One region of the Micromonospora sp. NPDC047812 genome, then DNA from elsewhere that is predicted to be linked to it. Evidence: predicted binding sites of a transcription regulator. Region 1 holds the regulator's gene; the other holds the start of a gene.
The links. The regulator HrcA, encoded in region 1, represses chaperone genes, less so after heat shock. The targets are predictions, from matches to a motif close to GGTTNGCACNCTCNNNNNGAGNGTGCNAACC.
Positions count from the first base shown of each region.

Region 2: a site for HrcA is predicted at 1,705-1,735, ahead of groL (chaperonin GroEL). Genes of this name have one in related genera too.

Region 1 covers NZ_JBEYRY010000015.1:61,632-65,004, forward strand. The annotation lists gene hemW (radical SAM family heme chaperone HemW) at 1-344, shown strand, start outside; gene AB0883_RS29295 (DUF4870 domain-containing protein) at 385-1,047, opposite strand; gene hrcA (heat-inducible transcriptional repressor HrcA) at 1,284-2,306, shown strand; gene dnaJ (molecular chaperone DnaJ) at 2,380-3,373, shown strand, end outside.
Region 2 covers NZ_JBEYRY010000001.1:1,541,326-1,544,698, forward strand. The annotation lists gene groL (chaperonin GroEL) at 1-1,509, opposite strand, end outside; gene AB0883_RS07155 (hypothetical protein) at 1,783-2,862, opposite strand; gene AB0883_RS07160 (cold-shock protein) at 3,048-3,251, opposite strand.

The sequences.
Region 1 (3,373 bases):
GGTGGGGCCTCGGCCCGGGGGCGCACAGCCACGTCGGCGGCGTGCGCTGGTGGAACGTCAAGCACCCCACGACGTACGCGAAGCGCCTGGCCGGCGGCGAGTCGCCCGGCCTCGCCCGCGAGGTGCTCACCGCCGACGAGGCGCACATGGAGGACGTCATGCTCCGACTGCGCCTCGCCTCCGGGCTGCCCCTGGCCGCCCTCGACGACGCCGGTCGGGCCGGCGCCGCGCGGGCCCTCGCCGACGGGCTGCTGGTCGCCGACGAACACGCGGCCGGTCGGGCCGTGCTGACGCTGCGGGGCCGGCTGCTCGCCGACGCGGTCGTCCGTGACCTGCTGCCGTGAACCGCGTGCCGGGGCCGGCCGGGGGAGCGGCCGACCCGGGTCACCTGGTGAAGCCGTAGGTCATCGGGTAGCGGTAGAGCACGCCCTCGTTGGCCTTGACCCCGCCGACGATGCCGAAGATCAGCGGCACCAGCCAGACGAGCATCGGGACGAAGAACAGCACCCCGCAGGTGATCAGCGTGACCACCCAGCTCAGCACCCCGACGATCATCCAGGTGAGCTGGAAGTTCAGCGCCGCGACGGCGTGCGCCCGGGCGGTCGGCGACTGCTGCCCCCGGGCCATCAGCGCGATGAGCGGCGCCAGCCAGCCGAGCAGGCCGCCGCCGACGATCACGCCGACCGCGCCGCCGAAGTGGGCGATCAGGGCCCAGTTCTTGTCGTCGTTGCTGGCGTAGCCGCCCGTCGGCGGTCCGTAGCCGCCACCGGCCGGGTAGCCGGCCCCCGGCGGGCCGTAGCCGCCGGGCGGAGGGAAGCCACCGGGCGGGGGATAGTCACCGGGCGGGGGGTAGCCGCCCGACGGCGGCTGGTCGCCGGTGGGCGGCGGATAGTCACCGGGTGGAGGATGGTTGCCCGGGCCGGGTGCCCCGGACAGTGGTGCGGTGGGGTCGCCGGAGCCGGCGTGGCCGGGAACCCCCGACGGAGCGGTCGGATCCGGCGGGAAGCCGGGGTCCCCCGCTCCGGGAGGGCGAGGTGGTTCAGTCATGGAGGTCACGGTAGGGGCAGCCGGCAAGGCGGCACCAGCGTGACACCGGCGTGGGACGACCGGTCCCCGGGCCCGTCCGGCGGGCCCGCACGGTCGCCGATCGGACTGATCGCCCCAGGTCGATCATCGCGCCGGCGGCCCCGCCGACGTAGACTGGCACTCGCTACAGTCGAGTGCCAGCAGCCCGCCCCGGCCCCCCGCGTGCCGGGGCCGACGTGCGACAGGAGGTGGGGAGAATGGGTCTCGACGACCGCAAGCTCGCCGTACTGCGCGCGATCGTCGAGGACTACGTCGCCACGCAGGAGCCCGTCGGCAGCAAGGCGCTGGTCGAGCGGCACCAGCTGGGGGTCTCACCGGCGACCGTCCGCAACGACATGGCCGTGCTGGAGGAGGAGGGCTACATCCGCCAGCCGCACACCAGCGCCGGCCGGGTGCCCACCGACCGGGGCTACCGGCTCTTCGTGGACCGGCTGTCCCGGGTGAAGCCGCTCAGCCCGGCCGAGCGCCGGGCGATCGAGCGTTTCCTGGTCGGCGCCGTCGACCTCGACGACGTGGTGCACCGCACCGTCCGGCTGCTGGCGCAACTGACCCGGCAGGTCGCCGTGGTGCAGTACCCGAGCCTGGCCCGCTCCTCGGTGCGCCACCTGGAGCTGGTGCCGATCTCCACCACCCGGCTGATGCTGGTCATGATCGCCGACACCGGCCGGGTCGAGCAGCGGCTGGTCGAGCTGCCCGCGCCGATCCCCGCCGACGACGTCACGGACCTGCGCCGGCTGGTCAACGAGAAGCTGGTCGGCACCCGGCTGTCGGAGACCCCGCCGCTGGTGCAGGCGCTGGTCGAGGAGTCGCTGCCGCACCTGCGGCCGGCGATGACCACCCTCTCCACCGTGCTGCTGGAAACGCTGATCGAGCGGCACGAGGAGCGGATCGCGCTGGCCGGCACGGCCAACCTCACCCGCGGTGGCCTGCTCGACTTCCAGGGCTCCCTGCGTCCCATCCTGGAGGCGCTGGAGGAGGAGGTCGTCATGCTCAAGCTCATCGGCGAGGCGGAGCCGAGCACGACGCGGGTGCTGATCGGCGACGAGAACGAGATCGACAACCTGCGCGCCGCCTCGGTGGTCAGCACCGGCTACGGGCCGGGCACGACCAGCGTAGGCGGCCTCGGCGTGCTGGGGCCGACCCGGATGGACTACCCCGGCACCATCGCCACGGTGCGGGCCGTGGCACGCTACGTGGGCGAGCTGCTGGCCCAGAACTGACCAGTCAGGGCCGACGGCCGGCTCCGGCCGCCGACCGGCGCAACGCGAGACGAACATGAGGACACGGAACGCAGTGGCCAGGGACTACTACGGCATTCTCGGGGTGAGCCGGGAAGCCTCCGACGACGAGATCAAGCGCGCCTACCGCAAGTTGGCGCGGCAGTTCCACCCGGACGTGAATCCGGATCCGGAGGCACAGGAGAAGTTCAAGGACATCAACGCCGCGTACGAGGTCCTCTCGGACGACCGGAAACGGCAGATCGTCGACCTGGGCGGCGACCCGCTCGCCCCCGGCGGCGGGGGTGCGGGTGGCCCGGGCGGCCCCGGCGGCGCCGGGCCGTTCGTCGGCTTCCAGGACATCATGGACGCGTTCTTCGGCGGCGCGGCCGGCGGTTCGCGGGGCCCGCGACCGCGGACCCGGCCCGGCGCGGACGCGATCCTGCGGCTGGAGCTGGACCTGCACGAGACCGCGTTCGGCGTCGAGGCGCCGATCACCGTCGACACCGCCGTGCTCTGCACCACCTGCTCGGGCGCCGGCACGGCGGCCGGCACCCACCTGGCCACCTGTGAGGCGTGCGCCGGGCGGGGCGAGGTGCAGTCCGTGCAGCGCACCTTCCTCGGTCAGGTGGTCTCCGCCCGGCCGTGCACGGTCTGCCAGGGGTACGGCACCACCATCCCGCACCCGTGCCCGACCTGCGCCGGCGACGGCCGCGTCCGCACCCGACGTTCGCTGACCGTCAAGATCCCGGCCGGTGTCGAGGACGGCATGCGCATCCGCCTCGCCCAGCAGGGCGAGGTCGGCCCGGGCGGCGGCACGGCCGGCGACCTCTACGTGGAGATCCACGAGCGGCCGCACGACGTCTACTCCCGCAAGGGCGACGACCTGCACTGCCGGGTCACGGTGCCGATGACCGCGGCGGCCCTCGGCACCCGGCTGACCATCAAGACGCTGGACAGCGAGGAGACGGTCGACGTCAAGGCCGGCACCCAGCCGGGCAGCACCCTGCGGCTGCGCGCCCGGGGCGTGCCGCACCTGCGCGGCACCGGCCGGGGCGACCTCTACGTCC
Region 2 (3,373 bases), on a different contig from region 1:
CTGCAGCGCCGAGCGGGTCACCTTGGCCGGGTCGATGATGCCCGCGGCCAGCAGGTCGACGTACTCGCCGTTGGCGGCGTTGAGGCCGTGACCCGGGTTGAGGTTGCGGACGTGCTCGACGACCACGCCACCCTCGAGACCGGCGTTGACGGCGATCTGCCGCAGCGGGGCGTCCAGCGCGATCTTGACGATCTGCGCGCCGGTCGCCTCGTCGCCGACCAGGTCCAGCTTGTCGAAGGCGGACTTGCCGGCCTGCACCAGCGCGACGCCACCACCCGGGACGATGCCCTCCTCGACGGCGGCCTTCGCGTTGCGGACGGCGTCCTCGATGCGGTGCTTGCGCTCCTTCAGCTCGACCTCGGTGGCCGCGCCGACCTTGATCACCGCGACGCCGCCGGCCAGCTTGGCCAGCCGCTCCTGCAGCTTCTCGCGGTCGTAGTCGGAGTCACTCCGGTCGATCTCGGCCCGGATCTGGTTGACCCGGCCCTGGATCTGCTCGGCGTCGCCGGCACCGTCGACGATGGTGGTCTCGTCCTTGGTCACCACGACCTTGCGGGCGCGGCCCAGCATGTCGAGGCCGACGGCGTCCAGCTTGAGGCCGACCTCCTCGCTGATGACCTGGCCACCGGTGAGGATGGCGATGTCGGCCAGCATGGCCTTGCGGCGGTCACCGAAGCCCGGCGCCTTGACGGCGACGGACTTGAAGGTGCCCCGGACCTTGTTGACGACCAGGGTCGCCAGGGCCTCGCCCTCGATGTCCTCGGCGATGATCAGCAGCGGCTTGCCCGACTGCATGACCTTCTCCAGGATCGGGAGCAGGTCCTTCACCGACGAGATCTTGCTGTTGACGATCAGGAGGTAGGGGTCGTCGAAGACGGCCTCCATGCGCTCCGGGTCGGTCATGAAGTAGGCCGAGATGTAGCCCTTGTCGAAGCGCATACCCTCGGTGAGCTCCAGCTCCAGCCCGAAGGTGTTGCTCTCCTCGACGGTGATGACGCCTTCCTTGCCCACCTTGTCCATCGCCTCGGCGATGATCTCGCCGACGCTGGTGTCACCGGCGGAGATGGAGGCGGTGGAGGCGATCTGCTCCTTGGTCTCGACGTCCTTGGCGAGCTTGAGCAGCTCCTCCGAGACGCTGGCCACGGCGGCCTCGATGCCCCGCTTCAGGGCGATCGGGTTGGCACCGGCGGCCACGTTGCGCAGGCCCTCGCGGACCAGGGCCTGGGCCAGGACGGTCGCCGTCGTCGTGCCGTCACCGGCGACGTCGTCGGTCTTCTTCGCGACCTCCTTGACCAGCTCGGCGCCGATCTTCTCGTAGGGGTCCTCGAGCTCGATCTCCTTGGCGATGCTCACACCATCGTTGGTGATGGTGGGGGCACCCCACTTCTTCTCGAGCACGACGTTGCGGCCCTTGGGGCCGAGCGTCACCTTCACGGCGTCGGCGAGCTGGTTCATGCCCCGCTCGAGGCCGCGGCGCGCCTCTTCGTCGAACGCGATCATCTTGGCCATACGGCGTTGTCCTCCTGGACACTCACGGGCCACCCGAGTGTGTGTCCCGGATGGGCCGCCTGGTGTACGCACCTTGGGACGTCGCCACCTGGCGACGACGACGTCTCCTCGGCCGGGCCGGATAGCCCGCGACGACCGGCCATGTGCCGCAGCCGCGTCTGGACGCCGCTACGACCGTGGCCCTACCGCCCCGACCGTTGGCACTCGCGGTATGCGAGTGCCAATGACTTGTTTAGCACTCTCCCCTGTCGAGTGCAAGCACGATGGCCCCGGTCAGCCGAGTTCACCGGTCAGCCGCGCGCTGTCCACCGGCCCCTCGTGGGCACGCTGCTCGGCGTAGGTGACGACCAGGCCGACCAGTTGGGCGAGGTGGGTGGGCAGGGCCAGCACCGCGCCCACCAGCGTCACCGCGAGCACGCCGACCGCCGTGCCCGGCGACTCCAGCGGGGTGGTGCCGAACGGCAGCGTGCCGATGCCCTCCACCATGCCGGCGGCCCCGCTGCCGACGACGACCGCCGCCGCCACCAGCGCCACCCGGCCGAGCAGCAGACCGAGCCGGTCGTGGAACATCCGGAAGGAGCGGCCGATCGGGTGCTGCCGCTCGAACAGGTAGACCGGGCCGGCCATGCTCAGCGCGAAGGCGAAGTAGATGCCGGGAATCACGCAGAGACAGACCCCGAGCCCGATGATCACGCTCATCAGCAGGGTCCAGCCCCAGAGGCCGAGCGCCCGGCGCGCCCCGTAGGAGAGGGCCGCGCCCACGCTCACCGGTTGACCGGCCGCCTGCCGGGTGACCACCCAGGTGCCGGCCGCCCAACCCAGGCTCTGCACGAAACCGAAGATGAGGGCGCTGCCGAGCACCACGGACAGCAGGACGCCCGTGTCGGCCAGGAAGGTGTCGGGCAGCGCGGCGGGGTCGTCGGCCATCGACTCCTCCCACTTCGCCGACGGGTCGACGACGAGCGAGAGCACCGACACCACCAGGGCCGGCAGCACCTGGGTGAGCAGCAGGATCGGCAGCAGCAGCCGCCAGCCCCGGCGCACGGCGCCGACGCACCGGCCGAACCAGCCGTTGACGCCGGCGCCGGGCGGGGTGACGAGCAGGTCGGCCGGATCGAGGCCGTGCCCCGGCGGGTACCACGGCTGCCCGGGATAGGCGACCGGGGCGCCCGGGTACCACGGCTGCCCGCCGTACGGGCCGGAGCCGACCGGGTACCCGCCGGTGGGCGGGAAGACCTGGCCCTGCGGCTGGTGCGGGCCCGCCGGCGCAGCGCCGCCCGGGCCGACGGGTGGCGTCGCGGAGGGGTCGGGGTCTCCCGGGGGCGGCGCGGCCTGGGGCGGCTGGTCGGACATGAACCCTCCTCAGCGATGGCTGGAACGGCTCACGATCCTCCCCTGCCGACGCAACCGGGCCGAAGCCCGCCCCCGTGGGGCGGGCCGGCCGACGGCTGCCCGGCCTTGCCGGACCACCCCCGGCCGGCGCCTCACGACCGGTGGCCGGGAAGTCGGTCGGCGCGGGGGCGTGGGAGAGACGCCCGTCAGGCGATGACGCGCACGCGCTCGGCCTGGGGACCCTTCTGGCCCTGGGCGATCTCGAACTCGACCCGCTGGCCGTCGTCCAACGCCTTGTAGCCGTCCATCTCGATCGCCGAGAAGTGGACGAAGACGTCCTGCCCGCCGTCGACGGCGATGAAGCCGTAGCCCTTCTCGGAGTTGAACCACTTCACGGTGCCCTCTGCCACGGTGCACTTCCTCACTCTGCGCGGCGTTCCACGACCCCGGAGGCCGGGCGGGCCGGCACCGGAGGACCACCGGATCGGCGATCGACGAGGGCCGCTGAAACGGTGACCGAAATCGCACGCTA